DNA from 2 places in the Sutcliffiella cohnii genome. Region 2 is predicted to be linked to the other one. Evidence: a T-box and tRNA genes for the amino acid it is inferred to sense, from the RefSeq annotation. Region 2 holds a T-box; the other holds one or more tRNA genes.
The links. A T-box is a leader RNA that pairs with one kind of tRNA and senses whether it is charged. The one in region 2 lies ahead of tyrS (tyrosine--tRNA ligase), so its partner is inferred to be a tRNA-Tyr.

Region 1: it encodes a tRNA-Tyr, which carries the amino acid that the T-box ahead of tyrS (tyrosine--tRNA ligase) is inferred to sense. The anticodon was not compared.

What each region holds. Positions count from the first base shown of each region.
Region 1 is NZ_CP018866.1:4,767,520-4,783,220, reverse strand. Features, by position in the region: gene BC6307_RS24025 (AMP-binding protein) at 1-1,493, opposite strand, end outside; gene BC6307_RS24020 (histidine phosphatase family protein) at 1,631-2,179, opposite strand; gene BC6307_RS24015 (hypothetical protein) at 2,256-2,834, opposite strand; gene guaD (guanine deaminase) at 3,029-4,426, opposite strand; gene glmS (glutamine--fructose-6-phosphate transaminase (isomerizing)) at 4,590-6,395, opposite strand; gene glmM (phosphoglucosamine mutase) at 6,832-8,178, opposite strand; gene BC6307_RS23995 (CdaR family protein) at 8,197-9,438, opposite strand; gene cdaA (diadenylate cyclase CdaA) at 9,431-10,264, opposite strand; gene BC6307_RS23985 (anti-sigma factor family protein) at 10,387-11,019, opposite strand; gene sigW (RNA polymerase sigma factor SigW) at 11,037-11,600, opposite strand; gene rocF (arginase) at 11,906-12,805, opposite strand; tRNA gene BC6307_RS23970 (tRNA-Ala) at 13,007-13,082, opposite strand; tRNA gene BC6307_RS23965 (tRNA-Lys) at 13,156-13,228, opposite strand; tRNA gene BC6307_RS23960 (tRNA-Gln) at 13,230-13,304, opposite strand; tRNA gene BC6307_RS23955 (tRNA-Tyr) at 13,387-13,470, opposite strand; tRNA gene BC6307_RS23950 (tRNA-Val) at 13,487-13,562, opposite strand; tRNA gene BC6307_RS23945 (tRNA-Glu) at 13,575-13,649, opposite strand; tRNA gene BC6307_RS23940 (tRNA-Thr) at 13,664-13,737, opposite strand; tRNA gene BC6307_RS23935 (tRNA-Asn) at 13,739-13,813, opposite strand; rRNA gene rrf (5S ribosomal RNA) at 13,823-13,939, opposite strand; rRNA gene BC6307_RS23925 (23S ribosomal RNA) at 14,018-15,701, opposite strand, start outside.
Region 2 is NZ_CP018866.1:1,715,249-1,730,949, reverse strand. Features, by position in the region: gene BC6307_RS08470 (alpha/beta fold hydrolase) at 224-1,057, opposite strand; gene BC6307_RS08465 (VOC family protein) at 1,242-1,634, opposite strand; gene BC6307_RS08460 (hypothetical protein) at 1,692-2,018, opposite strand; gene BC6307_RS08455 (RDD family protein) at 2,185-2,613, shown strand; gene BC6307_RS08445 (hypothetical protein) at 2,942-3,316, opposite strand; gene tyrS (tyrosine--tRNA ligase) at 3,440-4,684, opposite strand; T-box leader at 4,739-4,953, opposite strand; gene BC6307_RS08435 (MarR family winged helix-turn-helix transcriptional regulator) at 4,962-5,567, opposite strand; gene modB (molybdate ABC transporter permease subunit) at 5,594-6,247, opposite strand; gene modA (molybdate ABC transporter substrate-binding protein) at 6,247-7,041, opposite strand; gene BC6307_RS08420 (serine hydrolase domain-containing protein) at 7,148-8,167, opposite strand; gene BC6307_RS08415 (hypothetical protein) at 8,202-9,059, opposite strand; gene BC6307_RS08410 (Lrp/AsnC family transcriptional regulator) at 9,103-9,582, opposite strand; gene BC6307_RS08405 (DMT family transporter) at 9,775-10,716, shown strand; gene BC6307_RS08400 (cupin domain-containing protein) at 10,913-11,806, shown strand; gene BC6307_RS08395 (hypothetical protein) at 11,861-12,349, opposite strand; gene BC6307_RS08390 (DoxX family protein) at 12,477-12,896, opposite strand; gene BC6307_RS08385 (alpha/beta hydrolase) at 12,928-13,530, opposite strand; gene BC6307_RS08380 (ring-cleaving dioxygenase) at 13,530-14,441, opposite strand; gene BC6307_RS08375 (flavin reductase family protein) at 14,454-15,047, opposite strand; gene BC6307_RS08370 (ring-cleaving dioxygenase) at 15,069-15,701, opposite strand, start outside.

The DNA.
Region 1 (15,701 bases), 1.8 Mb from region 2:
TCTTCATGTGTAGCTGTTTGACCTTCTTTCAATATAATCCAAGCCATTACTTCTTCTCCATACTTCTCGTCTGGTACACCAATTACTTGCACATCTAATACTTTCGGATGTTGGTAGAGGAATTCTTCTATTTCGCGAGGATAAATATTTTCCCCTCCACGAATTATCATATCTTTTAATCTTCCCGTTATTTTGCAATATCCACTTTCATCCATTACAGCCAAGTCACCAGTATGGAGCCACCCATCTTCATCAATTGCCTCACGTGTTGCTTCTGGATTGTTGTAATAACCTTTCATTACATGATAACCTCTCGTACATAGTTCACCTTGAACCCCAATTGGTACTTCTTTATTTGTACCTGGCTCCACTATCTTTACTTCAACATTAGGAAGTGCTTTTCCTACTGATGATACCCTTAACTCTATTGGATCATCGGTTCTCGTTTGTGTAATAACTGGTGATGATTCTGTTTGACCATATGCTATTGTAATTTCATCGGCCCCCATTTTCTCCACTACAGCCTTCATCACTTCAATTGGACAGTTGGAGCCTGCCATTATTCCTGTTCGTAACGTTGATAGATCGAACGATTCGAAGTTTTCCAAGTTTAATTCGGCAATAAACATTGTCGGAACTCCATGGAGTGCGGTACATCTTTCATCTTGAACAGTTTGCAGTACCTTTTCTGGATGAAACTCTACTAACGGTACAATGGTTGCCCCTACGTTAACACATGCTAATACACCTAGCACACAACCAAAACAATGGAAAAATGGAACTGGGATACACATTCTATCCTCATACGTTAGCTTCATACAATTTGCAATGTTGAGTCCATTATTTACAATGTTGGAGTGTGTAAGCATGACCCCTTTCGGAAAGCCAGTCGTCCCAGAAGTATACTGCATATTTATTACATCGTCATAATGCAACGAGTTCATACGAAACTGTAGTTGCTCCTCCGTTATTTCCTTCCCTTTTTCTATCACATCTTGCCAATTAAATGTACCTTCATATTTCTTTTCACTCAGCACAATTACGTTTTTTAACTTAGGTAGCCTTTTACTAACCAATTTACCTGGCTCACTGCTTTTTAATTCCGGCACGAGGCTATACAACGTATCAATATAAGAGTGGTCACGAAATTGCTCAATTAAAATAATCGTCGAAGAATCCGATTGCTTTAACAAATATTCTAATTCGGCTTCACGATAATTTGTATTAACCGTTACTAATACAGCCCCCATTTTACCTGTCGCAAATTGCGTAACAAGCCATTCTGGTGTATTCGTTGCCCAAATTGCTACATTTTCTCCTTTTTCAATACCTAAAGCCATAAACCCTCGTGCCGCTTGCCTACAAACTTCATTAAATTGTTCATATGTATATCTCAGACCTCTATCCGCATAAACAACTGCTTCTCGCTTTCCTTGCCGCTTTGCAACATTTTCTAACAGTTCCCCTACCGTTACCTTCAATAAATTAGCCATTCCGTTATCCCCCTTTTAAAAAACGAAAAGTGCATGCGGTAAACATGATGGATACTTTGAACGATGAACGCATGTCAGATAATTAATATTTTAACAGAATATTTAAAATTATTAAATCGTTTTAACTGGCGCAAGAATTAGCTCATACTCCAAATACGTTCTATAGCTACATCTGTTCCTAAAAAAGTTATTTTAAATACATCTGGATTTGTTAACGATTGCCACTCTTTAAAACCAAAAGTGGGCTCGTAATTCTTTAATATTAACGACATTAAATTTCCGTGTGTTGCGACAACTGATACTTTACTATCACTTCGGACTATTTCGTTTATGACAGAACTCCCTCGTTCCATTGCTTGGAAACTAGACTCTCCACCTGGAAATGTTAGGTCTAGCCTTTTAAAAGATTCTTCTAGCATATGTAACCAATTAGGGTGATCATGTTCACTCAATACTCTTTCCCCTAGCCGTTCGTCTTTAACAAGCTGAAGTTGTAGCATGTCGGCTAACGGTTGAACAGATTGAAAAGCCCTTGAAAATGGACTAGTAATAATGGTATCAATCTGTTTATTCGATAAAAATTCAGCTAACACCTTCGCTTGTTCTATCCCTTCCACTGTTAATTGCGCATCAAACTTCTGTCCATCTGCTTTACAATGTCTTACGAGATAAATTATTTTTACCATTTTTCCACGTTCCTCTCATCTCCTAAATGTTAGATTACAGAAAGTAAAAAAAGGCTTATTATAAGCCTTGCTGATCCTACATATCCACTATAACTTCATTATTCTGCACACTACTAACTGACAGTGAGTTCCTACTATTTAAATAACTATTTATACATCCTTCATACTCTAGCTGAAAGTAAGGGGCCAAGCGAAGGTCATTTGGTGTTAGTAGAGTAAGAGGTTTTGGGAAATGTATGTTGTCACACTCTGACAAAACACGCCCCACAAACTGAGAACAACAAAAAGCGTAATCTCTACTAAATTGTATATTAAGCATTATTGCGAACAAACCTATAAAATTATATTTATACTTTTGCTTCTCTCTTTCTATCATTCCAATATAATTTTTCATATTTATTAATTGCTCTTTCGTTACTTCACAACTATAAATAGCACAGGTAGCACCTGAAAATATCGGTGAACTCGTATTCTCTTTAACAAACCCTCCAATAAAAGGGTTCCTTGGCTGTTTCCGACCAAAACTATATAATTCTACTAGTTCTTTATCAAAAGCAATCGAAGCATGATTATAAGGTGTTCCCGTATATAACTTAATCATTTTTGTCAGTACAGTTCCTGTATCAGAAAGTACTAAATATATTTTTTCCCCCATGGACTCGCTCTCCCTAACGAATGCAATTCCCTCTGCACTCACGTCTTTATCATATTTTAGAAAAAACTTCTAAAAAGGTTAACGTACTCGAGAAATATTTCTTATAGAACTTAAGACGTATTTGGAGAACTTTAAGTTTCAAAAATATTAATAAATTTTAGAGTTTTTTGGTGAAAAATAGAAAAAGGGCAGAACTATAATCCGCCACTTTCTATCAGAGCTAGTCTCCCTTCCCTCTTATGCACTTTTTTCCCTTGTACCCACACTTCACGAATATTTTCTGGACGGGCGTGATACAGCATTTTTTGAAAGATATCTAACAACTCTTCATGATCATCGTAAATTGGTAATTTGGCAGACGGGACCTTTGTATCAATAATTTGAATGTCCCAAGTATACTTTTCTTGAATACGACCGATAGGTAAACTTAAACTTTCTCCTCCTCCAGCCGTTGCGAAAAAAAATGCTTCGTTAACTGTAATACTGGAACCTTTTACTCCTCTTATATCAGCTGGTAAAGTTGTATTTACCCCGTCTTCGAGCATTCTTGAAGAAATAACAGCCTGCTTAATATTATCATATAGACTTGGTGAAAACCCTCCCGAAATATCTGTACCTAACCCAATTTCAACACCTTTTGCATGAAGACGGGCTACCGGCAGAACACTATTAGCAAAATAAGCATTAGATATGGGACAATGGCAAACCGCTGTTCCAGTTTCTATAAAAAGCTCCACATCGGATTCATCTAAAAAGTTGCAATGGGCCATTACTGATTTTTCTCGTAATAAGCCAAAACCATCAAGTGCGAAGGCATCATTCTTTTGAAATCTTGTTTTTACAAACTGGTGTTCCCAATCACTTTCACTACAGTGGGACTGCACATGTGTATCATATTTAGCAGCTAATTTACCTAATCCCTCTAACGCTTCATCTGTACAACTCGGAATAAAGCGCGGGGTAACGACTGGGTAAACACCTTGTTTCGTTGACTCGGCTAATTCTTTTACAGCTAAAATAAATTGTTCCGTTTCTTCAAGGGCAGTAGCAGTATTTGTGTCACGATAGTATTCTGGATTTTGTTCCACATCATCCATTACTACTTTCCCCACAAGTCCTCTTTGACCTTTTTCCGCACAAATTTCAGCTAGTAATAAACTCGATTCTTTATGCACAGTCGCAAAATAAAGAGCAGTCGTTGTACCATTTGCGAGCAACGTACTAACTAAGTCGTTATATACCTCTTTCGCAAAATTCATGTCCGAAAACTTTGATTCTATTGGGAAGGTATACGTATTCAACCAATCGTAAAGAGGGATATCTAATGCCGTACCTGCTTGCGCCCATTGTGGAGCATGTACATGTAAATCAACAAATCCAGGTAATATATATTGACCTCTCTCTAAACGGTGAAAATTGTTCGTTCCACCGTACTGGTTTAAAATGATATCGTACTCTTCCTCTTCTGGCGCAACGATTTTTTCAATCATTCCGTCCTCGTTAATGCAAAAAAGATGATCTTTTATTACTTGTATTTCTTTTGAAGATTTACTTGTAAATGCAGTACCTTGAAAGATAACCGAATATCTCATTTATATTTCACCCTATTGTACGTTTTTTATTTAATTAAAATAAATTATAGTAGAGAAAATACGTTAAGTCTATATAAAATACGAATTTTAAGGTGAAAGCGGATATAAATGAAGCAACCATAAAAAACCTCTACTTCTAATTGAAGTAGAGGTCAAAAAATAATTATTCAACTGTTACAGACTTCGCAAGGTTACGCGGCTTATCAACGTCACAGTCTCTGTGAAGTGCTGCATAGTAAGCAATTAATTGTAACGGAATAACTGAAACTAATGGTGTTAACAATTCGTGTACTTGTGGAACAACGAATGTATCTTCTTCAGTATCTAACCCTTTCATTGAAATGATACAAGGGTTTGCACCACGTGCTACTACTTCTTTTACGTTACCGCGAATGCTTAAGTCTACATGCTCTTGTGTAGAGATTGCGATAACTGGTGTCCCGTTTTCAATTAGAGCAATTGTTCCGTGTTTTAATTCTCCTCCAGCGAATCCTTCCGCTTGGATGTAAGAGATTTCTTTTAATTTTAAAGCTCCTTCTAAACCAACATAGTAATCCATCGTACGTCCGATAAAGAAGCAGTTTCTCGTTGTTGATAAGAAGTCACGTGCAATTGATTCGATTTCTTCTTTTGTATCACATAGTACTTCCATTGCAGCAGCAACAATTCCTAGTTCTTTTACTAAATCAAATTCTAAAGAATATCCTTTCGATTCTGCTAGCACAGATGCAAAGATAGCTAATACTGCAATTTGAGCTGTATATGCTTTTGTTGAAGCAACCGCAATTTCAGGACCAGCATGCAATAACAATGTGTAATCTGCTTCACGGGAAAGAGTCGACCCAGGTACATTTGTAACCGTTAATGTTGGGTATCCAAGCTCCTTCACCTGAACTAATACTGCACGACTATCTGCTGTTTCACCACTTTGAGAGATGAAAATAAATAACGGTTTCGCAGATAGGATTGGCATATTGTAGTTAAATTCACTCGCAACATGTACTTCTACTGGAACCTTTGCTAATTTTTCAATCATTTGGCTTCCTACAAGACCCGCATGATAGCTCGTTCCTGCCGCTACGATGTAAATACGATCTGCATCATTTACAGCATTTAAAATGTCTGAATCAATTGTTAATATTCCATTATCGTTTTGATACTTTTGAATAATTTTACGAACAACTAATGGTTGCTCATCGATCTCTTTTAACATGTAATGTGGGTATGTGCCTTTTTCAATATCACTTGCGTCTAACTCAGCTGTATAAGGAGAGCGTTCTACAATTTCACCTGTTAACTTTTTAATAGTTACAGATTCACGCTTCACAATAACAATTTCTTTATCCATAAGCTCTACATATTGATCCGTTACTTGGATCATCGCCATCGCATCACTAGCGACAACATTAAATCCGTCTTTACCGATACCAACTAGTAATGGGCTTTTGTTTTTACCAACAAAAATAGTTTCATCATTTTCGTTATCGATTAAAGCAATTGCGTAAGATCCTTTTAAAATAGATAACGTATGGCTAAATGCCTCTTCTACAGAACGACCTTCGTTAACAAACTTTTCAATAAGCTGTACTACTATTTCTGTATCTGTATCACTAATAAAGTTAACATCTTGTAAATATTCTCTTTTTAAGATGGCATAGTTCTCAATAACACCATTGTGTACTAATGTAAAGCGGCCAGATGTACTTCTGTGTGGGTGAGCATTCACCTTGCTAGGCACACCATGAGTTGCCCAGCGTGTGTGACCGATTCCAACAGTAGCTTTTACACTATCGTCTACAATGGTACGCAAATCCGCAATGCGTCCTTTTTCTTTAAACACATGCACACCTTCATTATTAATAACAGCAATTCCAGCTGAGTCATAACCACGATATTCTAATTTTTCTAAGCCTTTTAGTAAAATTTCTTTCGTATCTTGAGTTCCAATATATCCTACAATTCCGCACATAAGTTAGTTTCCTCCCAAAAAGTAAGGGACTAAACTACACCTAATAAGGGGCAGATTTAGCCCCCACATTTATATTTAATATTGTTTCAATCATGTTTTAATCTTTGTACATAAAGTTGCCTCTATGGTTTTAATTAAAACGTTACAGTTGTGACTGAACAACCGGAAGGTATCCGCCGAACTTTCGATAAACCTTCTCCTCGTCAACTAAACTCTTTTCCGCTCACAGTTTAGTTCAGGCGCTTTTCTATTTTCCCCCACTATGCTCCTTTCTATCTTCGAATAAAGACAATATTTATCTTACACATGATTAGGATAATCGTCAATCAAAATCATTAGTATTCCCCTAGAATTGAAGTAAGATACTTATAAAAAAGATATGCAGTACTAGCATTTTTCGTGCTAGTATACATATCTTTTGTTAGGAATAGTAGCGTTATTCTGTTCCCATTTCTGCTTTTACTACTTCCACTATTTTGTTCACATATTGTTCGCAAAGTTCCTCAGTTGGAGCTTCTGCCATTACACGAACTAAAGGCTCTGTACCTGATGGACGTACTAACACTCTTCCGTTTCCATCCATAGCTGCTTCTACTTCGTCAATTACCGATTTCACACGATTATTATCTGTAACATGATGTTTATCTGTTACTTTTACGTTCACTAGTAATTGCGGAAACTTTGTCATTTCGGCTGCTAACTCTGAAAGGCTTTTCTTCGTTGCTTTCATTATATTAACAAGCTGTAACCCGGTTAACATTCCGTCACCAGTCGTGTTGTAATCGAGGAAAATAATATGACCTGACTGTTCTCCACCAAGTTGATAGTTTCCTTTTTTCATTTCTTCCACTACGTATCGGTCCCCAACTGCTGTTTGCTTCGTACCAATTTCAATAGCTTCTAATCCTTTATAGAAACCTAAATTACTCATTACAGTAGAAACGACCGTATTATGACGAAGGCGTCCTTGTTCACTTAAATATTTTGCACATATAAACATTATTTGGTCACCATCGACGATTTGACCTTTTTCATCAACTGCTATTAGGCGGTCTCCATCTCCATCAAATGCTAATCCAACGTCAGCCCCCTTTTCAACAACTAGTTTTGCCAACTCTTCAGGGTGAGTTGAACCTACACCATCATTAATATTTAAACCGTTTGGTGAAGTTCCCATCGTAGAAATATCTGCCTCTAAATCTGCAAATAAGTGCGTTGCTAATGATGAGGTTGCACCATGTGCACAATCTAGAGCTACATGTAGACCAGAAAAATCTTCATCCACTGTTTGTTTTAAAAATTGCAGATACTTTTGTCCACCTTCAAAATAATCGTTTACCTGCCCTAAATCAGAACCTACTGGACGAGGAAGTTTGTCTACTTCTTGATCAAGCAACGCTTCTATTTCTGTTTCCTGTTCATCTGACAATTTAAAACCATCTGGTCCAAAAAATTTAATACCGTTATCTTGGACTGGATTATGGGAGGCTGAGATCATTACACCTGCTTGAGCACCTAATGCTTTTGTTAAATATGCTACACCAGGAGTCGATAGAACACCAAGACGCATTACTTCTGCTCCTGTTGACAATAGACCAGCTACTAACGCTCCTTCTAACATATGTCCAGAAATTCGCGTATCACGGCCTATTAATACTTTAGGACGGCTTTCATCTTTCGTAAGTACGTATCCACCAAAACGACCTAATTTAAATGCAAGTTCTGGTGTTAATTCTGAGTTTGCAATTCCACGAACACCATCCGTACCAAAATATTTTCCCATTCTTTTATTCGCTCCTTTTTATTCCTTTTCCGTTAAATTTACCTTTATAGTAGATTGGGGTACTTCCCACGTTACATTTTGAGGTCCATTTACTTCAAGGGACACTTCATGTTCTCCTACTCCTAAGTCGGTAACATTTATATATAATTCCATATCATTGCTACGTAAGTCGGCTAATACAGTCGGTGACCCTAATACCGTTAAATCTAGCCTTCCGGTCTCTGGATCTAAAAAATTTAATTCTAAGTTATCGGATAGTCCAACTGACCGGATTGATAAGTTCGGAAAAGTTTTTTCTTCTTCTCTTTCCACTTCTACTCGAATCGAAACTGTCTCTGGTACCACTCGTCTAACACCTTCTGGTACAGGTACCTTTACTTCTATCTCTGTTGTTTCCGTTATTTCTGACAAATCAATACTGATATTATCAAGAAACTCTATTTTGTCAATAACATTCTTCGGTCCATAAATTGTAATTTCTTTCGTAAGTGGTTCTATATTCGTAATACTTAAATCATCTTCAAGCGTCCCTTTACGGCTCACTCGGAATGGTACATTTTTGTAAGGACTAGTTATCGGAACACTTACATCAACAACAGGTGGTTCTACTTCGACATTCAACACGTTACCATCACGATCATAGACGGTCACGGTCGATTCTGCTTCAAGGGACTCATTAATACCATCTAAATCAACCCTTGCCTTTACGAGTGCAATTCTATCTATCAACTCTTTAGCACCTGTAACTTTTACAACGTTTGGTTTAACTATCGGTTGTTCTGGCTGATATCCCTCTTCAATCTTATTCCGATTTATAAAGTCCACTTCAACTGGGAAATCTCTCGTTACCTTTTCATGTATTGTTATATTTGCAACTGCAGGCTCAATTATAACATCGAGTTTGTCAGATACATTTTGGTAAAGTATTTGCACTTCATGTGTTCCAATTTGTAAATCTGTTAAGTTAACAAACACTTCTATCTCTCGCTGCACAGCTGCAGGTTTTACAATAGAAGTAGGGCCTTCCATCGTGACAACAACCGTTTGTGGTATTCCTGAAACAACTAAGTTCTCCCGGTCATAATAAGCACTAACCGAAACATCTGTAATCGTTTCTGTATCACGATTTGAAAGAGGCGGAAAAGCAGTTGTTTCTGCTTGATTAGCTGTATTATCAATATTCGTAGACAAGTACAATGTTAGTGCTAATAATAGAGCAATGATTTTCATTGCCCAACGGTTATCAAATAGTTTATCCACTCTTCTTCCCCCTCCATTGCCAACGTGTTGAAGAAGCAGATTTGTTTTTTGCTTGCATTTCTTTTTCTAACAACTCTTGAAATGCTTCTGGCTCTAAATCACGGTGTAATTCACCGTTTTTTGTAAGGGAAATACTTCCTGTTTCCTCTGAAACAACAATTGTAATGCTATCTGTTACTTCACTTATACCTAATGCAGCACGGTGTCTTGTACCTAACTCTTTTGATATAAATGGACTTTCTGATAATGGCAAATAACAAGCAGCGGCAGCAACTTGATTTTTTTGCAATATTACCGCTCCATCATGCAACGGAGTATTTGGTATAAAAATATTGATTAATAATTCGGACGAAGTTTTCGCATTTAGCGGTATACCAGTTTCTATGTAATCACTTAATCCTGTTTCTCTTTCAATACAAATAAGCGCTCCAATACGACGTTTTGCCATGTATTGAACAGACTTCGTGATGGCTTCTATCGTTTTTATTTGTTCTTCATCCTCTGGTACGTTACTTCGTGAGAATAGCCGTCCACGACCTAAATGTTCTAACGCACGACGTAACTCTGGTTGAAAAATGATGATAATCGCTAAAAATCCCCAAGTTAGTGCTAGGTCCATTAAATATTGTAATGTTTTTAAACCAAGTAAGTAACTAAAAACTCTTACTAAAACGATAACAATAATTCCTTTTAACAACTGAACCGCTTTAGTTCCCCTAACAATGGTAATTAGTTTATATACAACAAACCATACTAATAAAATATCTATAATACTGGCTAAATAGCTCAAGATTGGATAGTCTCCAATGGGTAGTCCAAAAGGCATTCTCACACTTCCTCATCTGTACAAGAATATGTACGAAAACGTATCATTCGTATTATAACATATATAATAGATATTTTACTCAAACAAACAAGCTTAGAAAATATATTCTAAGCTTGTTTTTATTATTCTTTCACAACTGCAATTGCTTTAGTAAAAATTGTTTTGATTTGATACCAGATCCAATCAAATATTTCATTAATTTCTTTTATTTCCCCTGTTACATTGCCGGCAGAAGCTAAATAATTTTCCCCGTCCAATACAGACCCATTAATGACGGTAACATTGCCATTTACTTCTCCTTCAATTCGGATATTACCATTTCTCACTATTACATCACCTTGTACGATTTCCCCTTCTGGTACGATGACTATTTCATTTTCTACAATGAGGTTAGGCTGTTTTGAAAAAGAGAATTCATTGTTGCCTTGATAACTTCCAAACAGGCTCCCAGTCATTAATATAATAAAAATGGATGCAGCTACTAATAATGGATGCGCTCGGAACCAGCGGTTAACACTTATCGTTTTCTTTTCTTTCGGTAATGCCGCCATCACTTTGTTTGTAAAATCCTCACTCAGAGTAACATGTGAAGTACTTTGGACTAAAGCAATTGCCTTTTCTAACTCATGAAAGTGCTGATAACATCCTGTACACTCCTGTAAATGAGATTTCAATAGTTTTTCTTTTTCCTCTTCTAAATCCCCATCTAAATAATTATGAATATCTGTGACGATGGAATCAGGACACTTCTTCATTAATAACACCTCCGATACTATACATGGCGCAATTGCTTTCGTAGAGCCTCTCGCCCTCTATGAATTCTAGTTTTTACTGTGTTAATTGGTAACTCTAATATTTCACTAATCTCTTTTAGTGACAGTTCGTCGATGTACTTTAAAACAATTACTGAACGATACTTGTCTGGTAATTTTAATATTTGTTGTTGAATTTCCCCTTGTAGTTCCAAGGTCTCAATTTCATCCTCTGGCAGTACAACATCTGCAGCAACCTGAGAGTACATATTTAAACCTTCTGTACCAGCTACCTCCGCATCTAAATAATAGTCCGGTTTCTTTTTTCTAATTCTATCGATGCACAGATTTGTAGCAATTCGATAAAGCCAAGTAGAAAACTTCCGCTTCAGATCATAACTATGAATGTTAACATAAGCACGTATGAATGCTTCTTGAGATATATCTTCTGCTTCATGTGCATTACCAACCATCCGATAACATAGCTGATATATTTTGTCTTTGTAAAAATCGACAATATCTGCAAATGCATCTTGGTCTCCCTTTTTTAACTGTTTTATTCTTCTTTTTATTAAGTCTTCCATACCCTACCTCCGCTTGTTGCGGTCGTCTATATTATACGGCCTATATTCAAAAAGGTTTCAAATATTTCTTTCTAACTATTATTTTAACAAAAACAATAATACATTTGTTAAAAATAAGGAAATATTGAGAAATATTATCAATTATCTTGAAGTGAGAGTTTTTAGATTAGTTTATTTAATACACTCCTTCTCTAGGATGTAATAATGTGATTCTTCCTATAAAAAAGAAAAGCCAGCTGTTTATAAGCTGAGCTTTCTTTTCTAATGTTGTAGCATATAAATCTTGTCTTTGTCACCTTTTGTTTTTATAATAGTTTTTCACCAAATAATGATCCCATTAATGCAACAGCCACTTCAGCCGTTTTATTTCGTTCATCTAAAATAGGGTTAACTTCCACAAATTCAGCAGAAGTTATTAGTTTTGATTCCTCTAACATTTCCATAGCAAGATGGCTTTCTCGGTATGAAATTCCACCATTAACAGGTGTACCTACACCTGGAGCATCATGAGGATCTAACCCATCTAAATCTAATGATAAATGGACTCCATCCGTTCTTTCTTTTAAATAATGAATTGCTTCATCCATTACAGCAGTCATACCTAATCGGTCAATTTCATGCATTGTATATACTTTGATTCCTTTTTCTTTAATTAACTTTCTCTCACCTTCATCTAATGATCTAGCACCGATAATGACAATATTTTCAGGTTTAATTTTTGGGGCATAGCCACCAATAGAAGTTAATGATTGGTCACCTAATCCAAGGCTAACCGCCAATGACATTCCGTGAATATTACCAGAAGGAGATGTTTCTGCCGTATTTAAATCCCCGTGGGCATCATACCAGATAACTCCTAAGTTATTAAAGTGTTTAGCAACACCTGCAATGGATCCAATAGCAATGCTATGATCTCCTCCAAATATTAACGGAAACTTCCCTTCTCTAAATACCCCATCTACTTTAGAGGCTAATAATACATTAGCATCTGCCACAGCTTTTAAATTCTTTAAATTATTTTCAGAGTTAGCGTTTCTATCTGCACTACCAATTTCTATATCACCAAGATCTTCAATTTCTAAATTTAAATTTTCTAAGCGTTCTACTACACCAGCGTATCGAATAGCACTGGGTCCCATGTCAACGCCTCTTCTCATTTGACCTAGGTCCATTGGAACACCAATGATCGCGATAGACTTTTTCACCGTAATTCCTCCTTCTACTCTCTTACCCTCTACTACATTGTATCTGTTAAGCTGAGGTTGGCTCAACTCGACAAAATAATGAATATATATACACAAGACTTCTCATTTTCTTTACATGTACTAATAACGTTATGAAAATATAAAGAAGCGCTAGATATAATTCTAGCGCTTTTATATTTTTATGTACGTATTTAAGATAGTTGGTGGAGCCTAGCGGGATCGAACCGCTGACCTCCTGCGTGCAAGGCAGGCGCTCTCCCAGCTGAGCTAAGGCCCCAAAAAAAGTAGTTAAGAGGAATAGTTCTTCGAAAAGAATCAACTACCTCTGAACTACTTCCGTTAAATATCTATGTGCCATGAAGGACTCGAACCTTCGACCCTCTGATTAAAAGTCAGATGCTCTACCGACTGAGCTAATGGCACTTGGCTGGGCTAGCTGGATTCGAACCAACGCATGACGGAGTCAAAGTCCGTTGCCTTACCGCTTGGCTATAGCCCAATGTGAGTTGTATGTTATATCCAATTATGTACTATTTATCCTTCCTTAATTAAGGGGAATTATACATAGCAGATAAATTAAATGGTGGAGGGGGACGGATTCGAACCGCCGAACCCAAGGGAGCGGATTTACAGTCCGCCGCGTTTAGCCACTTCGCTACCCCTCCATATGTGAGTTGGTAATGGTGGAGGATGACGGGATCGAACCGCCGACCCCCTGCTTGTAAGGCAGGTGCTCTCCCAGCTGAGCTAATCCTCCGAATATAAAAAATGGTGACCCGTACGGGATTCGAACCCGTGTTACCGCCGTGAAAGGGCGGTGTCTTAACCGCTTGACCAACGGGCCATACTGTTTTCGTAAGCTTCCAACCGGGCTCGAACCGGTGACCTCTTCCTTACCATGGAAGTGCTCTACCTAACTGAGCTATGGAAGCATGGCTCCACCAGTAGGATTCGAACCTACGACCCTTCGGTTAACAGCCGAATGCTCTACCGCTGAGCTATGGTGGAACAATGTTAGCCTGGCAACGTCCTACTCTCGCAGGGGGACAGCCCCCAACTACCATCGGCGCTGAAGAGCTTAACTTCCGTGTTCGGTATGGGAACGGGTGTGACCTCTTCGCCTTCATCACCAGACATATTTAGTTGAAAGAATTATTCTTTCAAAACTAGATAATATATTTTCATCAAGATCATTCATATCGTTCATTTAAATTGGTTAAGTCCTCGATCGATTAGTATTCGTCAGCTACACGTGTCGCCACGCTTCCACCTCGAACCTATCAACCTGATCATCTTTCAGGGATCTTACTAGCTTGCGCTAAAGGAAATCTCATCTTGAGGGGGGCTTCATGCTTAGATGCTTTCAGCACTTATCCCGTCCGCACGTAGCTACCCAGCTATGCCTTTGGCAAGACAACTGGTACACCAGCGGTGCGTCCATCCCGGTCCTCTCGTACTAAGGACAGCTCCTCTCAAATTTCCTACGCCCACGACGGATAGGGACCGAACTGTCTCACGACGTTCTGAACCCAGCTCGCGTACCGCTTTAATGGGCGAACAGCCCAACCCTTGGGACCGACTACAGCCCCAGGATGCGATGAGCCGACATCGAGGTGCCAAACCTCCCCGTCGATGTGGACTCTTGGGGGAGATAAGCCTGTTATCCCCGGGGTAGCTTTTATCCGTTGAGCGATGGCCCTTCCATGCGGAACCACCGGATCACTAAGCCCGACTTTCGTCCCTGCTCGACTTGTAGGTCTCGCAGTCAAGCTCCCTTGTGCCTTTACACTCTACGAATGATTTCCAACCATTCTGAGGGAACCTTTGGGCGCCTCCGTTACTCTTTAGGAGGCGACCGCCCCAGTCAAACTGCCCACCTGACACTGTCTCCCGAGCCGATAAGGCTCGCGGGTTAGAATTTCAATACAGCCAGGGTAGTATCCCACCGACGCCTCCACCGAAGCTAGCGCTCCGGCTTCTCAGGCTCCTACCTATCCTGTACAAGCTGTACCAAAATTCAATATCAGGCTACAGTAAAGCTCCACGGGGTCTTTCCGTCCTGTCGCGGGTAACCTGCATCTTCACAGGTACTATAATTTCACCGAGTCTCTGGTTGAGACAGTGCCCAGATCGTTACGCCTTTCGTGCGGGTCGGAACTTACCCGACAAGGAATTTCGCTACCTTAGGACCGTTATAGTTACGGCCGCCGTTTACTGGGGCTTCGGTTCAAAGCTTCGCGCCGAGGCGCTAACCTTTCCCCTTAACCTTCCAGCACCGGGCAGGCGTCAGCCCCTATACTTCGCCTTACGGCTTCGCAGAGACCTGTGTTTTTGCTAAACAGTCGCCTGGGCCTATTCACTGCGGCTCTCTCGGGCTTTAACACCCTAACAGAGCACCCCTTCTCCCGAAGTTACGGGGTCATTTTGCCGAGTTCCTTAACCAGAGTTCTCTCGCTCACCTTAGGATTCTCTCCTCGCCTACCTGTGTCGGTTTGCGGTACGGGCACCATATTCCTCGCTAGAAGCTTTTCTTGGCAGTGTGGAATCAGGAACTTCGGTACTATATTTCCCTCGCCATCACAGCTCAGCCTTTAGGATAAGCGGATTTGCCTACTTATCCAGCCTAACTGCTTGGACGCGCATATCCAACAGCGCGCTTACCCTATCCTCCTGCGTCCCTCCATCGCTCAAACGGAATGAGGTGGTACAGGAATATCAACCTGTTATCCATCGCCTACGCCTTTCGGCCTCGGCTTAGGTCCCGACTAACCCTGAGCGGACGAGCCTTCCTCAGGAAACCTTAGGCATTCGGTGGAAGGGATTCTCACCCTTCTTTCGCTACTCATACCGGCATTCTCACTTCTAAGCGCTCCACCAGTCCTTACGGTCTAGCTTC
Region 2 (15,701 bases):
ATTCGTGAGCAAATTTAGTTTTTCTACTCAAAAACCGAACCCGTTATAGAAATTTAGGCTATTTTTATTTTTTTGATTTTGCTCTCTCTTAGCTATTAGTTGATTCTTGAGTGAGGTGTTCAAACTGTATTTAATAGGGAAAACTTTAACTCAATATTTTAAAGGTACCTCAATACTTTCTTCCAACAATTCTGCTTGTTTCATAAAGGTTTCCATTTTCTCCTTACTTATCCCTAGCAAAAAACTGAAAGGCTAAAGAATTAATCTCATTTGGTTTCTCCACTACCGTCCAATGTCCGCAGTTCTTTATTTCCATTAATCTTGCATGCGGAATGTACTTCACTAGCAAACTATGAATTTTTTCTGGCGGTAAAATATCATGGCTACCTTGCGCAACCATAATCGGGATGTCTAATAATTTGTGAGCCTTTTCTGTTAAATAGTATTGTTTTTTTATATCTTCACCGATCACATGATTAACTGTACTATTCATGTTGTATCTTACTTTATTCCTGAGTGTGTCTTTGGAAAAAACATAGTAGGGATCTAAAATGTCTAGTATATTTTCAATCGTGGCTTTTCCCCTTTGCATTTTTTTATCTAACAAAAATAGTTTTGCCTTATCTTTAAAAGACATCTTTTTCAGTAATTCCTGTTCAAATGCTTTAAATCCAGTTGCTGACATTCCAATTGCAGCTGTTAAAAAGATTTTATTAACCTTTTCTGGATAGGAGGTTGCATATAATAAGGCCAGCATACTTCCCCACGATTCTCCAAACAAATTAATTTGTTCTAACTCTAGTTCCTTCCGAAGTAACTCTAACGTCCTAACTTCTTCTTCCATTGAATATTGATTATCTGCAATAGGATCCGACTTTCCGCATCCTCTCTGGTCATATAGCACTAATTTATATTTAGCGGCTAGTGGTTTAACGTAAGGAAGAAAAAAACGATGCTCACTTCCTGGCCCACCATGGAGAAAGACGATAGGTTCTCCTTCTCCTATAGTAGTCACGTACACTTTATTATTATTTAGTGTAATAAAATTACCTTCCACGATATTCCCCCTTAATATGGCAATTCATATAGATTGTAATATCTTAAATGTTTTCTAAATGTTATTTTATTTCGGCACTGGTAACGAATTACCTTTTTTCGTATAAATGATTTTTCGTTATTGGCTTCTATTAAAAGTAAAAACCGCCAAAAATGCACGTACAGCATTTTAGCGGTTTCCTACATTAATTTAAATCTTTTTGCTCTACATTTAACTCAATTAAATTTCCATCAGGGTCGGCACAGAATATTTGCGCAAAACCACTTTTAGAATTTGGCTTTTCCAACACTTCCACGTTGTTTTGTTTTAACCATTCTAACGTTTCAGTATAGCTCTCTACTCTCAGTGCAAAATGGCCTTCCCTACTCGATAAGCTTTTATCTTCCCGAATGGTTTGTGATTTAGAGTCGACAATTAAATGTAGCTGCTGCCCCTCGATATCATACCACGCACCGGGAAACCCAAAGTCTGGTCGATTTATTTCTTTCAAACAAAGTATCTTACTATAGAAGTCTTTTGCCTTCTCTAAATCTGTTACATTAAGACTGACATGGTGTAGACATTTATATTTAATCAAAACCTTCCCTCACTTTCTGTTCCTGTCATCCTATTTTACCAAACTTATTATAAATAACTAAAATGGATTTTCTCCTTTAATAAAAGGAATAAAGACAACATAGGTCGCTCCGACAAAGAACAACCAAAAAAGGACAGATTTAATTCGGTGTTTAAAAAGTTCACTATTTTTACAAAGCAAAAAACGACCTATTACTGTATAAAAGACAAAAAATAGGTAAGAAACACCAAACCAGTTCACCCACACATTACCTAAAAAGGGAATTTCGAAATGTTCATATATAGGCTTTAGTATCGTTAACGTAACGAGAAGACCAATAGCCAGCATAATAGTTGCTTCTATAAGTCTAAACAATACTTGTTTCCATTCTTCCAAAATTACCACCCCATTCTACATTCCTTCATTACACTTTATTCATCATTCTTCAAGGTATGTCCATGTGGAAACTAGCTTTTCTTTAATGTTAATAGTTTTCTTTTTTAGTATAGTTCTTTTGTCACATGTGGTAAAATTCAGTTAATTGCGTATATATTTATAGGAGGTGTTTATTATGTATGAAGTTTCAGATCCAGCAGGTTTTTGGGTTAGGCTAGGGGCCGGTATTTTAGATGGATTGCTAGTCTTAGTTGTGATCAGTTTCATTCTTTCTTTAATATTAGGTATTCCATTAGGTTCAGAATCATGGGTATTATATTTACTTGAAGCAGCTTATTATGTTGTTGTTCCTGTTGTTTGGGCTGGATATACAATCGGGAAGAAAGCTCTCGGCATACGAATTGTGCGTATGGATGGCTCAGACGTAAAAATTGGGAACATGCTTCTTCGTACTTTTGTAGCGGGGCTCATTTATGGAATAACTTTTGGAATTGCCCTTATTGTAAGTGTTACTATGGTTGCAGCACGTGAAGATAAGCGTTCGTTACATGATTTTATCGCTGGTACATATGTTACGTATAATGCCCCAGAAGAAAACTATTAATCTTTTCCCCATTCTAACAATATTGGTTAGAATGGGGTTTCTACTTTTGTCCTAAACTTTGGCCATTCATCATTGTATCCATATTAATTGAAACTCTCGAACACAACTGCCAATAAGAGTAACAAAAAAACACCTATATTTATCAAACCTTGCTCTTTCCGACCTAAATTTAATTCCTCTATTCCATAGATTAAAACTATTATACTCACGAAAAATATCATAAATAGTTGAAGTTCATATTTTTTTGTCGTTGACCCATAAATGGCTAGAGTGATAACCACTAATGCTAAAATAATTTTAATTATCCTTAACATGGAAACAATCACCATTAATCCTTAAATAGTACTTTCATCTCTTCCGGTACAACAATAACATCCTCTATTTCATATTTATTGTCTTCATTTTCTGGTGTCAGTCTTACTAGCAGCATTTCACCATTTTCAAAGGTAACTAATTCGTACTTTTTGTAATTTGCACCAGCAGTTGTTAGATTCGTAAATTCGCTGAAATCAGTTCTAGAAACACTTCCCTTTCTACCTTCAGAAAACAAAGAATCGAATGCTTCATAATCATCATTTTCGATTGCTAACTTCATTAGCCAGGCTACATTTTCGGTACTATCAGGTTGTACTTTATTACTACTGCAGCCGACCATCACCACAAAGAAAACGCAAATTAATACTAGTAGTTTTATATATTTCATCGTACTCCTCCAAGTAACAATATATGTAAATCTCATTACATACATTCCACAAAGACTTTATAACTCCTTCTTCTTTATAGAAAAAAAGATGTAACTAATACTAGCGTTACACCTTCATCAAAATTACATTTTTATTTTTGCAAATTTACGCTTTCCTACTTGTACAACTAATCCGGCTGTCATCGATACTCGTAAAGCTACATCTTCTACCTTCTCACCATCTAACTTTACTCCTCGATTAGCAATCATCCTGCGGGCTTCACTTTTCGAGCTTAACATTTGTAGTTCGACTAAAAGGTCTGTTATTAACACTTCCTTACTACCTTTCCACTCAACTACCGGTAGTTCATCAGGCACTGCACCTTGTTGGAAGACGGAAACGAAATGATGCTCAGCTTTTTCTGCTGCTTCTTCCCCATGGTACATTCTAACAATCGTTTTCCCTAACAGCATTTTTGCATCACGAGGATGAAGATCGCCTGACGTTAGATCATGTTTCATCGTTTCCAGTTGCTCAAGGGAAAGGTCGGTCACTAATTCAAAGTATTTCACCATTAACTCATCCGGTATCGACATCGCTTTTCCGTACATTTCATTTGGACTTTCATCAATACCGATGTAGTTTTTCTTAGACTTCGACATTTTCTCCACACCGTCAAGACCCTCTAATAAAGGCATAAGCATCGCAACTTGTTTTTCTTTTCCAAACTTTTCTTGGTAATGTCTTCCCATTAAGATGTTAAAATGCTGATCAGTTCCTCCCAATTCAATATCACATTCTAATACAACGGAATCGTATCCTTGCATTAACGGGTAGAAAAACTCATGAAGTGAAATTGGTTTTCCTGTCGCAATTCTCTCCTCAAAGTCATCTCCTTCCATCAATCGAGCAACCGTAATTTTTCCTGCTAATCCAATCACATCTTCAAAGTTTAATTTCGTTAACCATTCAGAGTTGTAGTACAAGTCTACTTTATCCATATCCATCACTTTTCCGAATTGCTCAAAGTATGTTTTTGCATTATGCTTTACTTCTTCATCCGTTAACGGTTTTCTTGCGACAGACTTTCCAGTCGGATCACCAATTTTGCCTGTAAAGTCTCCAATTAATAATTGGATTTTATGACCATTGTCTTGAAACTGTCTCATTTTCTTTAGGACGACTGTATGACCAAGATGAACATCTGGTGCGGATGGATCTAATCCTAATTTTATTTTTAAAGGGCGATTTTCTAATACCGATTTCGCTACTTTTACTTCCAGGTCCTCAACAGGAATTATTTCTTGCACCCCTTGAGTGTAGATGGCCATTTGTCTTTCTACTTCTTTTAGCTGTTCGGCTGATAATTGTTTCATCACTTCGTTCATTGTTCATTCCTCCTATAAAAATAAATAAAAAAAACACGTCCCTATCCTAATAGATAAAGGGACGTGGTTTTGCACGCGGTACCACCCTTGTTGGAGGCAAAAAACCTCCCACTCAGTTCGAATAACGGTTCGTCCGTCTTTATGAAAATTTCTTCATAAAGAAAGCTCTAGGAGTGTAATTCGTGTTATCTTTGTATCGGTTCACACCAACCACCGACTCTCTTAAACAGGGAGATAACTACTACTTAAGTTCCCGTCTTTGCTTTTATATATAATATTAAAAATCATTTTCCCGAATAACTTTCCTTAGGAGATTGGACATATTCTTTTGTTCACTTGCAGTTAGACTCGAAACAATCTCCACTTCACTTTGATGGAAGGTTGGATATAGCTTTTCCATCGCTTGCTTACCTTTGTCCGTAATCGCTACGTAAGTAATTCTTCTATCTCTCGTATCTGTTTTCCGATAGCATAGCTCTTTTCGTTCTAACGTATTCGTTATATTACTTACCGTTGCTTTTGAAACCCCAGCAGAATGTGCTAATTTTTTCGTTTCTAACGAACCTTCTACCCATAGGTCATACAAAATAGAAAACGATGTCCAAGAGAGTCCATATTCCGATAAAACTTCACGTTCCATTTTATTTCTTAAACCTTGGGCAATACGATAAATATTGGTCACAACAGCTATTGCTTCTAAGTTCAATGAATCTAATGGGAGATTCGTCAATCTGTTAATTGTACTTTTCTCTACGGGAAGCAATTCTCCATCCTCATTAAATGTATGAATAGTGTCACCACCCCAAGAATATTCAAAATCATTAGCTATGAAACGATAATACCAAAAAGGTAGTATTGATGCAACAAAAAAATAAAAATGCATCCTTTACAGGAATGCATTTTTCTGTCCTACTTAAACCATCTATTAATTAAATATAAAAAGAGAATCGTTGACACACTTAATATAAAAACCATCATATGAGCATCAGTCATTCGATTCGCTTGGACGGCGTCATAAATCGCAATGGAAAGAGTTTGCGTTTTCCCAGGGATATTACCAGCTACCATTAATGTCGCGCCGAATTCTCCCATCGCTCTTGCAAAACCTAATACTAGTCCCGCTAATACCCCTTTGTAAGCTAGTGGCATGACAACATACCATAACAATTGAAGTTTCCCTGCCCCGTCAAGTTCCGCCGCTCCAATTGTATCTTTACTAATAGATTCAAAAGAAGCTTGAATCGGCCTAATGAGAAGAGGTAACGCCGCAATGGCTGCCGCGATTACGGCTGCTTTCCATGTAAAAACAATTGGTTGTCCATAAATCCGTTCGTACCATTGACCAATAAAACTTCCTCTGCCTAGCATAAGGAGCAAATAATATCCTAAAACAGTTGGAGGAATAACAAGCGGTATTGTCACGAGGATCGATAAAAAGTTCGTTAATTTATTTTTATTAAAGGCAAACCACCACGAGAAAAGAACTCCGAAAACAAATGCGATGAACGTTGCAATCGTTGCTATTTTAAAAGTTAAAAATAAAGGTGTTAGAATGGAGTCCATTACGGTATATCAAACCCATATTCTTTTAATATCGCTTGCCCTCTAGGTCCTACAATAAATTGTACGAACTGTTTACTCATTTCTTCCTTCTCAGTTTGTGAAGGAATACCTAACGCTTGTAGTATAGGTTGATGATACTCTTCATCAATCACTTCGTAAGGATATTGAGTTCCAGTTACTAATGCTAACGCAACGATTCCGACATCTGCATTGCCTGATTCCACATATTGATAGGCTTGTCTAATGTTTTCGGCATAAACAATTTTATGTTCAACCTCTTCCCAAATCCCTAAACTTTGTAATGCTTCTTTTGCAGCCTTCCCATATGGCGCATGTTCAGGATTTGCAATTGTAATCGTCCTTATATTGGAACTTAGTAGTTTTTCTTTCAAACTACCTTCTTCATCACTACCCATTAAAACAATTCTGCCTATTGCATAGTATTCTTTGGAGTCTGCTAAAACCGAGTCACTATTTAATAGCTCTTCAATATACATTTCATGAGCAGCGGCAAATAAATCGAAAGGTGCACCTTCTTTTATTTGTTGAGTTAATAGTCCTGTTGATCCGAAAGTAAATTCAATGTTAATACTTGTTTCTGCCGCAAATTCTTCACCCATTTCCGTTAAAGCATGATAAAGATCTGATGCTGCTGCAACATAAATCGTTTTATCTTCTGCCGTGTCATTCATACATCCAGTTATTAAAAATAAAGTAAGTATCATTGTAAATATTCTCATTTTCGTAAACCTTCCATAAGCTGATTTGTCCTTATTATACCATGATTTTTTCACAAAACTAATAACCTCCTTAACTAGAAGGAGGCAAGTTCATGACAATTTTATCAGGAGCATTCGTTTCGATTAAAGGCAGTCGATTTTCTTCGCTTCCACTAACCTTTTACACTTTTTTACAAGCTTTTATCATTTTTATCATCATCTTAGCAGCAACACTGTGACCATAAAATTGATTTACTGTTCCTGTGAAATATAGGTCCGTTTTAGGGTGATAAAATGCGAAGGCACCAGTTTGTCCCCAATGGCCAATCATTCCTGTTTTAAATTCAAAAAGAGAAACAGGCTGACTCGCAATTCCTACTCCATAATAAAACAACCCTGGGCCAAAAAGAAGCTTCCAGTCTTTCAACTCATGTAAATATTGTTTCGGAAAAAGGCGTCCATTCATAAATGCTCGCAAAAATATCATCGATTCCTTCACCGTCGAAACAATACCGCCTTCTGGTCCGATGGAAGACATATATTTCGGTAAATGGAGTTTCTTATCCTTATAATAGAATGGTGCTGGTTTTGAATCAGTTTCATCCTCATAAAGATACGTTTCTTTTAATTCTAGTTCATTAAAAATATATTCTTTAAAAACGGAATGGATATCTTTTTCCGTAATTGTTTCAATAATTTTACCGAGAAGTTGATAGTTTGTATCAGAATATTGGGCTCTTACCCCAGGAGAGAACTTAGGCTTTTCCTGTTTCGCACTCGCTACTACCTTTTCATACCCCCAAGCACTATCTCTTCCTCCAATTAAATCTTTAATCGCTTCTGCAGTGAAATAGTCTGGAATTCCTGACGTATTGGACATTAAATGTTTGATTGTAATTTCGTTGGAGTAATCATGACCTTTGAAGTAGTGGAGTTTTAGTAGTGTGTCAGAAGGGAGATAATTAGAGATTTTATGTTCAAGATCAACTCGGCCTTCTTCTTTTAATTTAAGTAAAACAGCAGTAACATATAGTTTTGTAACACTAGCAATATAGTAAGGAGTATGTGCTAATATGTTCCCTGCTGCACTTACGTAGGAAAAGGAATCGTCCCCCTTTTCCACACATAATAATGCTCCATATATATTTTTCTTAGTGGTGGCAGTTGACGTTAGCTCGTTTATAAAAGCTTGATCTATCATTTATGCAGAAACCTCCTTGTTTTTCTTCATAAAATCAATTGTTAGATGTATCGATGTAATTATAATCCAATAATACTTGACGTATGTATTTAGCCATATCGCTTTCTTTAACACTAGCAATCTCCTGAAATGTTTTTCCTTCCGCTAATAGACGACCTACTATTTCCCATCCAACGAAATACGCTTCCCTTTCAATATTAGTCGTACCATTTCCCATCGTGAACTTGTAGACTGTTTCAGAACTGGAGTCTTCTAAGTAAGGGTATATTCCACTGAATATTTCTTCTCTTTTTCCTTCGCATGAGTGAAGCCAACCTTCCTGCATTACTATATAATCTTCGTTTCGATGCCCCGGTACTATATATTTACTTATATGTGTAGCTAACCCTTCTTGTAAAATGGTCGCAGCAATTGTCCGCTCCCACTGACCGTTAAAGGTTGAAGTTTTAGCGTGAACAACATGGGTTAGTTCATGTGCAAGCGTAATGAGAGAGGGACCACCCTCCACTGGTAGGCATAGAGCGATTCCACCACTATTAGTAGGTGCAACAAACGCATTGTTTTCGAATCCACCTACAAAATAAACGAGTGTTAACTCTATAGAGTTTTTATATCCTAACAAAGTTTTTACTTTTGATAAAAATTGTTGCAATTCCTCCTGATCTAGCTTTACCTTTTCTATGTTAGAAATATGCTCACCGTACTTTTCCCATGCATTGTTTAATAATTCCCTTGCAACTTTTAAACCTTTTTCACCAGGTGGGACTGCCGCGAAATGATAATGCTCTTTCCACAATTCCCATCGTTCTTGTTCTCCAACTCCGTTTACACTCGCTTTTTCATAAAAATCTAGAAACTTAGGAACTAGATTTACAATTGTAATGTTATCCAATGACAGTCACTCCCTTTTTCTTACTATTTCTATATCACACTAGTCATTCCCTTCCAATTGGTAATACGGTGGAATATTTTATTTCTCTTAATGATAAGCTTGTTTGAATTCTTGTAATTCCGAGCTTGTTTAATTTTCTAATAAACTGTTCTAGTTGTTTTCGATCTTTACACAACACTTTTAAAAAATAATCATGCTCGCCTGTTAATAGATGTACTTCCATCACTTCTGGTAACAATTCTAGCTCTCTTTCTAATCTTTCCAGCATTTCCGCTTGGTGAATATTTGTGCTAATAAATATAAATGTTAACAAATCAAACCCGAGCTTTTCTTGATTTAAAATCGAGACACGTTTTTCGATGTAGCCTTCCACCTCTAATCTTTTAATGCGAGCATGTGTTGCTGGTGGTGATAAATTCACTTGTTTTGCAATTTCGGAATTATTAAGCCCCGCTTCCTTTTGTAAAATATCTAATATTTTTAAGTCAATTTCATCTAAAACTTTACTTACGTACGATTCCATAATAAAAAACTCCTTTCAATTATTCTGTACATGCGAAGAAACGGTCACCACAATGCGAATAAAACTAATTATTATCAATGTTTACTTTAAAAAGTTTCGTTTTTCTTTCATTATATAATAAAATATTCTGCCATTCTATTTATAATGTTAAAATTATTCCATCAGCATTTATAGAACGAGAGGGATATATCCATGGCATCGAAATATTATGGTTTACTACTTTTAACAAGCTTTCTTTGGGCAGGAAACTTCATCGTAAGTAAAGGGCTAGTAGATCACGCATCCGCTATGACATTAACTGTTTTACGTTGGGCAATTGCCGTTATCGTCCTTTTCCCTATCGTATGGTGGAAAGAGAAAAAAATCTTACCCTCGCGTAAAGCTATTCTTCCTTTATTTTTAATGGGAATCACTGGGGCAGCCTTATTTAATATTTTTCTTTTTATCGGACTAGAAAACTCAACAGCATCGAATATTGGACTCCTATCTACATTGAATATCGTTTCGATTGCATTATTCTCCTTTATCTTTTTAAATGAGAAAATCAATCCATTACAAATTGGATCTATGGTAATTTCTCTATTAGGTGTCCTACTTGTTATGTCGAAAGGAAATCTCGAATACTTGCTCTCCCTTCAATTCAACAGTGGTGACGTATGGATGTTAGCAGCTGTTGGCATTTGGGGAATTTATTCTGTATGTAACAAATGGGCATCTGCTACTACTTCTCCGATGATGGCAATTCTTTACTCTGGAGTGTTCGGGTTAATTGTTTTAGTTCCGTTTAATACTACCGGGCTTACTGTTACGAATATTAATCCTTCTTTTATCGGAGCAATTCTTTATACAGGAGTCATTTCCACCGTCGTTTGTATGGTACTTTGGAACATCGGTGTACAGAAGATTGGTGCAACAACATCCGGATTATTTTTAAACTTTAACCCTATCTTCACTGCCATGTTAGCTTTTTTCCTACTTGGAGAAGAAATAACGATTGTTCAAGGAATAGGCAGCGGTATTGTTATATTAGGAAGTTTTTTATTTACGTACTTTAAAGCGAAACAAATCCCAGCAAAAATAGTAATAGAACCGAAACTACAAAACGAACAAACAAGCCGTTCTCACGCTTCTTGATGAAGAGTGAGAATTTTAACCTTTTCACATGATGAATATTTTTACAAGCGTTTACTTCTATATCGTCATCACCCTTATTATACTTATTATTGCATGGAGTGTTTTTAGAGGATGGAGAAAGAAAGCTTAATTACCTTGAACACTTTCCATATATAGGCATATATTAGTGTTGATAAAAATAGAGGGGAATGAGGAAATGTCTTATTACGCAAGTCCACGTCCACACCCGTATTTTAACAATGAAAATGAGGAAAATAGTTTTAGAAGTAATGAGGAAGAGCAAGAAATTTTAGCTGCTATCCTCACAGCCGTTAAAAGAGAAGCATCCGCCTATAATCTGTATTATCGCTTAGCTTGTGAAGCACCAACTGTCCAAGAGCAACAAAATTTGCTACGTTCGCTTGAGGAAAAGCAAGATCTTGTCACAACCTTTTCGCACCTTTATGCGGAATTAACAGGAAGTCAATCTACGTTGGAAGTGGAGCATATACCATATGATAACTTCGAAAACGGCGTTCAAAGAGCTTTTGAAATCGAAGCGGAATGTTTTTCTGAATATAAAAGATGCTGCTCTTTGACCAATCAACAACAGGTACTAGAAGTATTTCAGTCTGCCCTTGCGAAGGAGCAAGAGGTTGCAGCCAGATTTGATGTTAGAGAAGAAAAACGAGTGACCATTCGTGACTACGGACCAGGTCCATTCGTTATTGACATCGAAGAAGCTACGAAACAGAACAACACATTCCGAACTGCTCTATGGACTGGAGAACATCTACAAATCACACTAATGAGTATTCCTGTTGGGGAAGATATCGGCTTAGAAATTCATCCGCATCTTGATCAGTTTTTACGAATTGAGGATGGAGAAGGAATCGTACAAATGGGCGATCAAAAAGACCGTTTAACGTTTGAACGTAAAGTGAAAGACGACTTTGCCATCGTCATCCCTGCCGGCAAGTATCACAACCTAACAAATACCGGTAATAAACCGTTGAAGTTATATTCAATTTACGCACCACCTCAACATCCATTCGGGACTGTTCATAAAACGAAAGCAGAAGCAATGCTTGCCGAGGAAATGCATCATTAATAATTAGAAAAAGGATGAGAAATGTCTAAGCGACTTTTTTCTCATCCTTGTTTATTACACCAAACTTTCAATCCTTCTCCCTCTACTTCTCCATTTCTCATACAAGTACTGTACTCCATATAATAAATACGCCTTGTAATGTATGTAAAAGAAGAACTGAATTCTACTTAAGCGATTTAATCGAATGATTTTAAATTTCTTCATGATATCCATCATAATGAAGGCAAATATTCCGTCCGCCAGAACGTTAAGTAGCAAAAACTTTTTAAAACTTCCGTACGAGTATTTTAGCAGCCACATGGAAAAAGGCGCATAGGGCCCAATACTAAATGGGAGCTCATCTTTTAGAAATGAATCTTTCTTATCATAAAACTTCCACCACTTTTTCTTATTTCCATACAAGTGGTTAAAAATCTCAAAAACGATAATGAAAACTCCTGCAACAGAATACCGTTTAAAGTTGCTTTTCCCGATAAATAACAAAGTTAGCCAAGGAAATATAACGATGATCATGTTGAAAAACAGGTGTCTTTTACTAATCAATAAACTCCCCCCTAATTAAATTGTACTTTATTAACATATCCAATTAGATGGAAAAAATTAATTAATTGAATAAAAAAGAGCTAATCATCTAGATTAGCCCCTGCTTTTCGTTAAATATTATCTCGTTCTATTTACTAATTTTAACATCTTCTTCTTTTGAAAAAATGAAGTGATGCACAGAAAATAGCTTGCTTCCATTAATCAACAGATAGACAGCCATTGCTAGAAATGCTAAATCTAGCTCATACCCAGCCATTTGTCCATTACCGAAAATACCAACTGCAAATTTTACTTTTATCATTGCTCCAATCATGACTAATGCGATAAGTGCAGAAATAATTTTTGTACCAAAACCGATAATTAAGGCAAGTCCACCGACTAATTCAATAATTGCAACAACATATGCCATAAAACCTGGTATTCCGATGCTATCAAACCAACCAACTGTATTTTCAATTCCTCCTTGGAATTTATCTAATCCATGTAAGAAAAATAATACTCCAAGCGTAATACGTAAAATAAGTGCTCCTACTTCATGTTTAAACATTGTAACTATACCTCCGTGATGTAATATAACTTTATAATTTTCGATACCATATTGCAGCTGCTTGTACTTCTTCTTGTGTTAATTGATGACCTCTATTTTCCCAATGAAGCTCAACATTAGCACCCGCATCATCTAATAATTTTTGTAGCTCTGCTGATTCCATTGGCGAACAGATTGGATCATTCGTTCCAGCCGCAATAAAAACAGGCGTACCTGTCAAGTCGGGAAGCTCAATTCCTTTTCTAGGCACCATTGGGTGATGAAGAATTGCTCCTTTTAAAGCATTCTTGTAATGGAACAATAGGCTAGCTGCGATGTTTGCTCCATTGGAATAACCGATTGCTATTACGTTGTCACGTTGAAAATTGTACTTTTCTGCAGCTTCATTTAAAAAATCGTTTAATTCTTTCGTACGAAACACCAGATCTTCTTCATCAAACACACCTTCTGCTAATCGTCTAAAGAAGCGAGGCATTCCATTTTCTAATACGTTACCACGTACACTTAAAACCGATGCTTCGTCGTCGATCATCCCTGCTAACGGTAACAAGTCTAATTCATTTCCACCTGTACCATGAAGCATTAATAGTGTAGGTTTGCTTGCGTCTTTTCCTTTATTAAATATATGTTTCATCATTCTTCCCCCTTTAAAGTTCTAACTTGAACAGAAGGTAGCATTTCCTCTAATTTCTTCCGCTTCTCTTCTAACCACGACGGTAATTGTAGACTCTCTCCTAAATGTTCGATAGGTTCATCAACAGTAAATCCTGGTGGGTCTGTTGCAATTTCAAACAAAATTCCTCCACCTTCATGAAAGTAAATGGCCTTAAAATAGTTTCTATCTTTTATTTCAGTAGGGTGATAACCGTTACGTTCAAGTAGCATCTTCCACTCGCTTAGCTCGCTTTCATCACTAGCTCTCCAAGCAATATGGTGAACAGTACCAGCACCCATTAATCCTCGTACGGATGGCAATAACTTAATATCGACTATGTTACCTATGCTTGCACTACTTTTGAATCTTAAATAACCTTCTTCTTCCCCTACCATTTGAAAACCTAACATCTTTTCTAAAACATCTGCCGTTTTATTCGGTTGGGCAGATATTAATGTCGTACCGGCAAACCCTTGAATTGCATGATCACCATTAGTATCTCGATCGACTAACTCTAACACTAATCCATCTGGATCAATGAACTGCATATAGCTTTCTCCGAAACGATTCTTTATCTCATAAGGAATATCGAATGTTTCTAGACGATTTTTCCAGTATGGGAAAGAGCTCTTTGGAATGGAAAAGCTAATAACACCGACTTGACCCATACCGATTCGTCCTTTTAACTGTTTCTCCCAAGGAAAAAACGTTATCACAGTCCCTGGGTTACCAGCTTCATCGCCGAAGTAAAGGTGATACACTTCAGGGCGATCGAAATTTATTGTCTTTTTCACAAGTCTCAAACCTAATACGCTCGCATAAAAATCGATCGTTCTTTGCGCATCGTTCACCATGGCAGTAATGTGATGAATACCTGCTGTTTTTAACATAACTACTCACCCCTATTTCGGTCTTTCTATTGAAAAAATATCACCGATTTTTGCATAATTACTACCTGCTAATCGACTTACCGCTCCTAATCCACGCGGATCTATCTTTCCATCACTATAAATGGACTCATCGACGTGATACTGCTCAACTTTTCCAATAAAAAGATCACAGCCACCTAAATCAATTGCTTGGACTAAAGAGCATTCAAAGCGGACTTTCGCTTCCTTCACACCAGCCACTTTTACTCGTTCACTTTTAACCGGTGTTAATTGTGCTAATGTAATTTCGCTCTCGTCAGGTGGGAGGCTTGCCGCTGTTTTATTCACTTTCTCTACATTCTCCTCATCAACAATGTGAACGACGAACTCTTTATTGTCGATAATGTATCTAGCAGTATCCTTTCGTTCACCTAAGGAGCGTTGGATTGATAATGAAATCATCGCAGGATTAGAGGAAACGATATTAAAATAACTAAACGGTGCTCCATTTAACACACCATTTTTCGATTGAGTCGTAACAAAAGCAACAGGTCTTGGAATAATGCTTCCAATTAGAAATTTATAATTCTCTCTTTCAGACAAATTTTCTGGATTCAGTGATAGCAAAGAAAATGCCTCCTTTTAAAGTTAGTCCAACTTACGAACTGTAAATGGTATTAACCCACTTTCAATTCTGTCGCGAAATTGCTCATATTGAGTTGGTAGCATTAATTGTGCTCCCATCGTTTCAAGTGATTCGTCATGAGCAAACCCTGGAGGATCTGTTGCTATTTCGAATAAAATTTCCCCATGCTCTCTAAAGTAAATCGCATTAAAATAATTTCTATCTTGCACTGGTGTGACAGCAAAACCATGTTCGGTAGCAAACTTTTGCCAATCAAGCTGATCCTCATCATCCTTTGCTCTCCAAGCAATATGATGGACAGTACCTACGCCCATTTGTCCGCGGCCGGTTTTCGTAGTTTTTACATCCACTACGTTACCGATATCACCCTCTGAACGGAAACGTTTATACTCGCCTTCTTCTCCTACAAACTCAAGTCCCATTACTTTATCTAACGTTTCTGCTGTATGTTCCGGTTGTGATGAAAGAAGAATTGCTCCACCAAAGCCTTTAATCGCAACTTCAGGTGTTACATCTCCAAACGTCCAACTGTTCACTTCTCCGTCTGCTCTTTCCACTATTTCTAACTGGAGTCCATGTGAATCCTCAAACTGTAAATAGGTTTCGCCAAAGCGGTCTTCTTTTGTTGTAGTAAT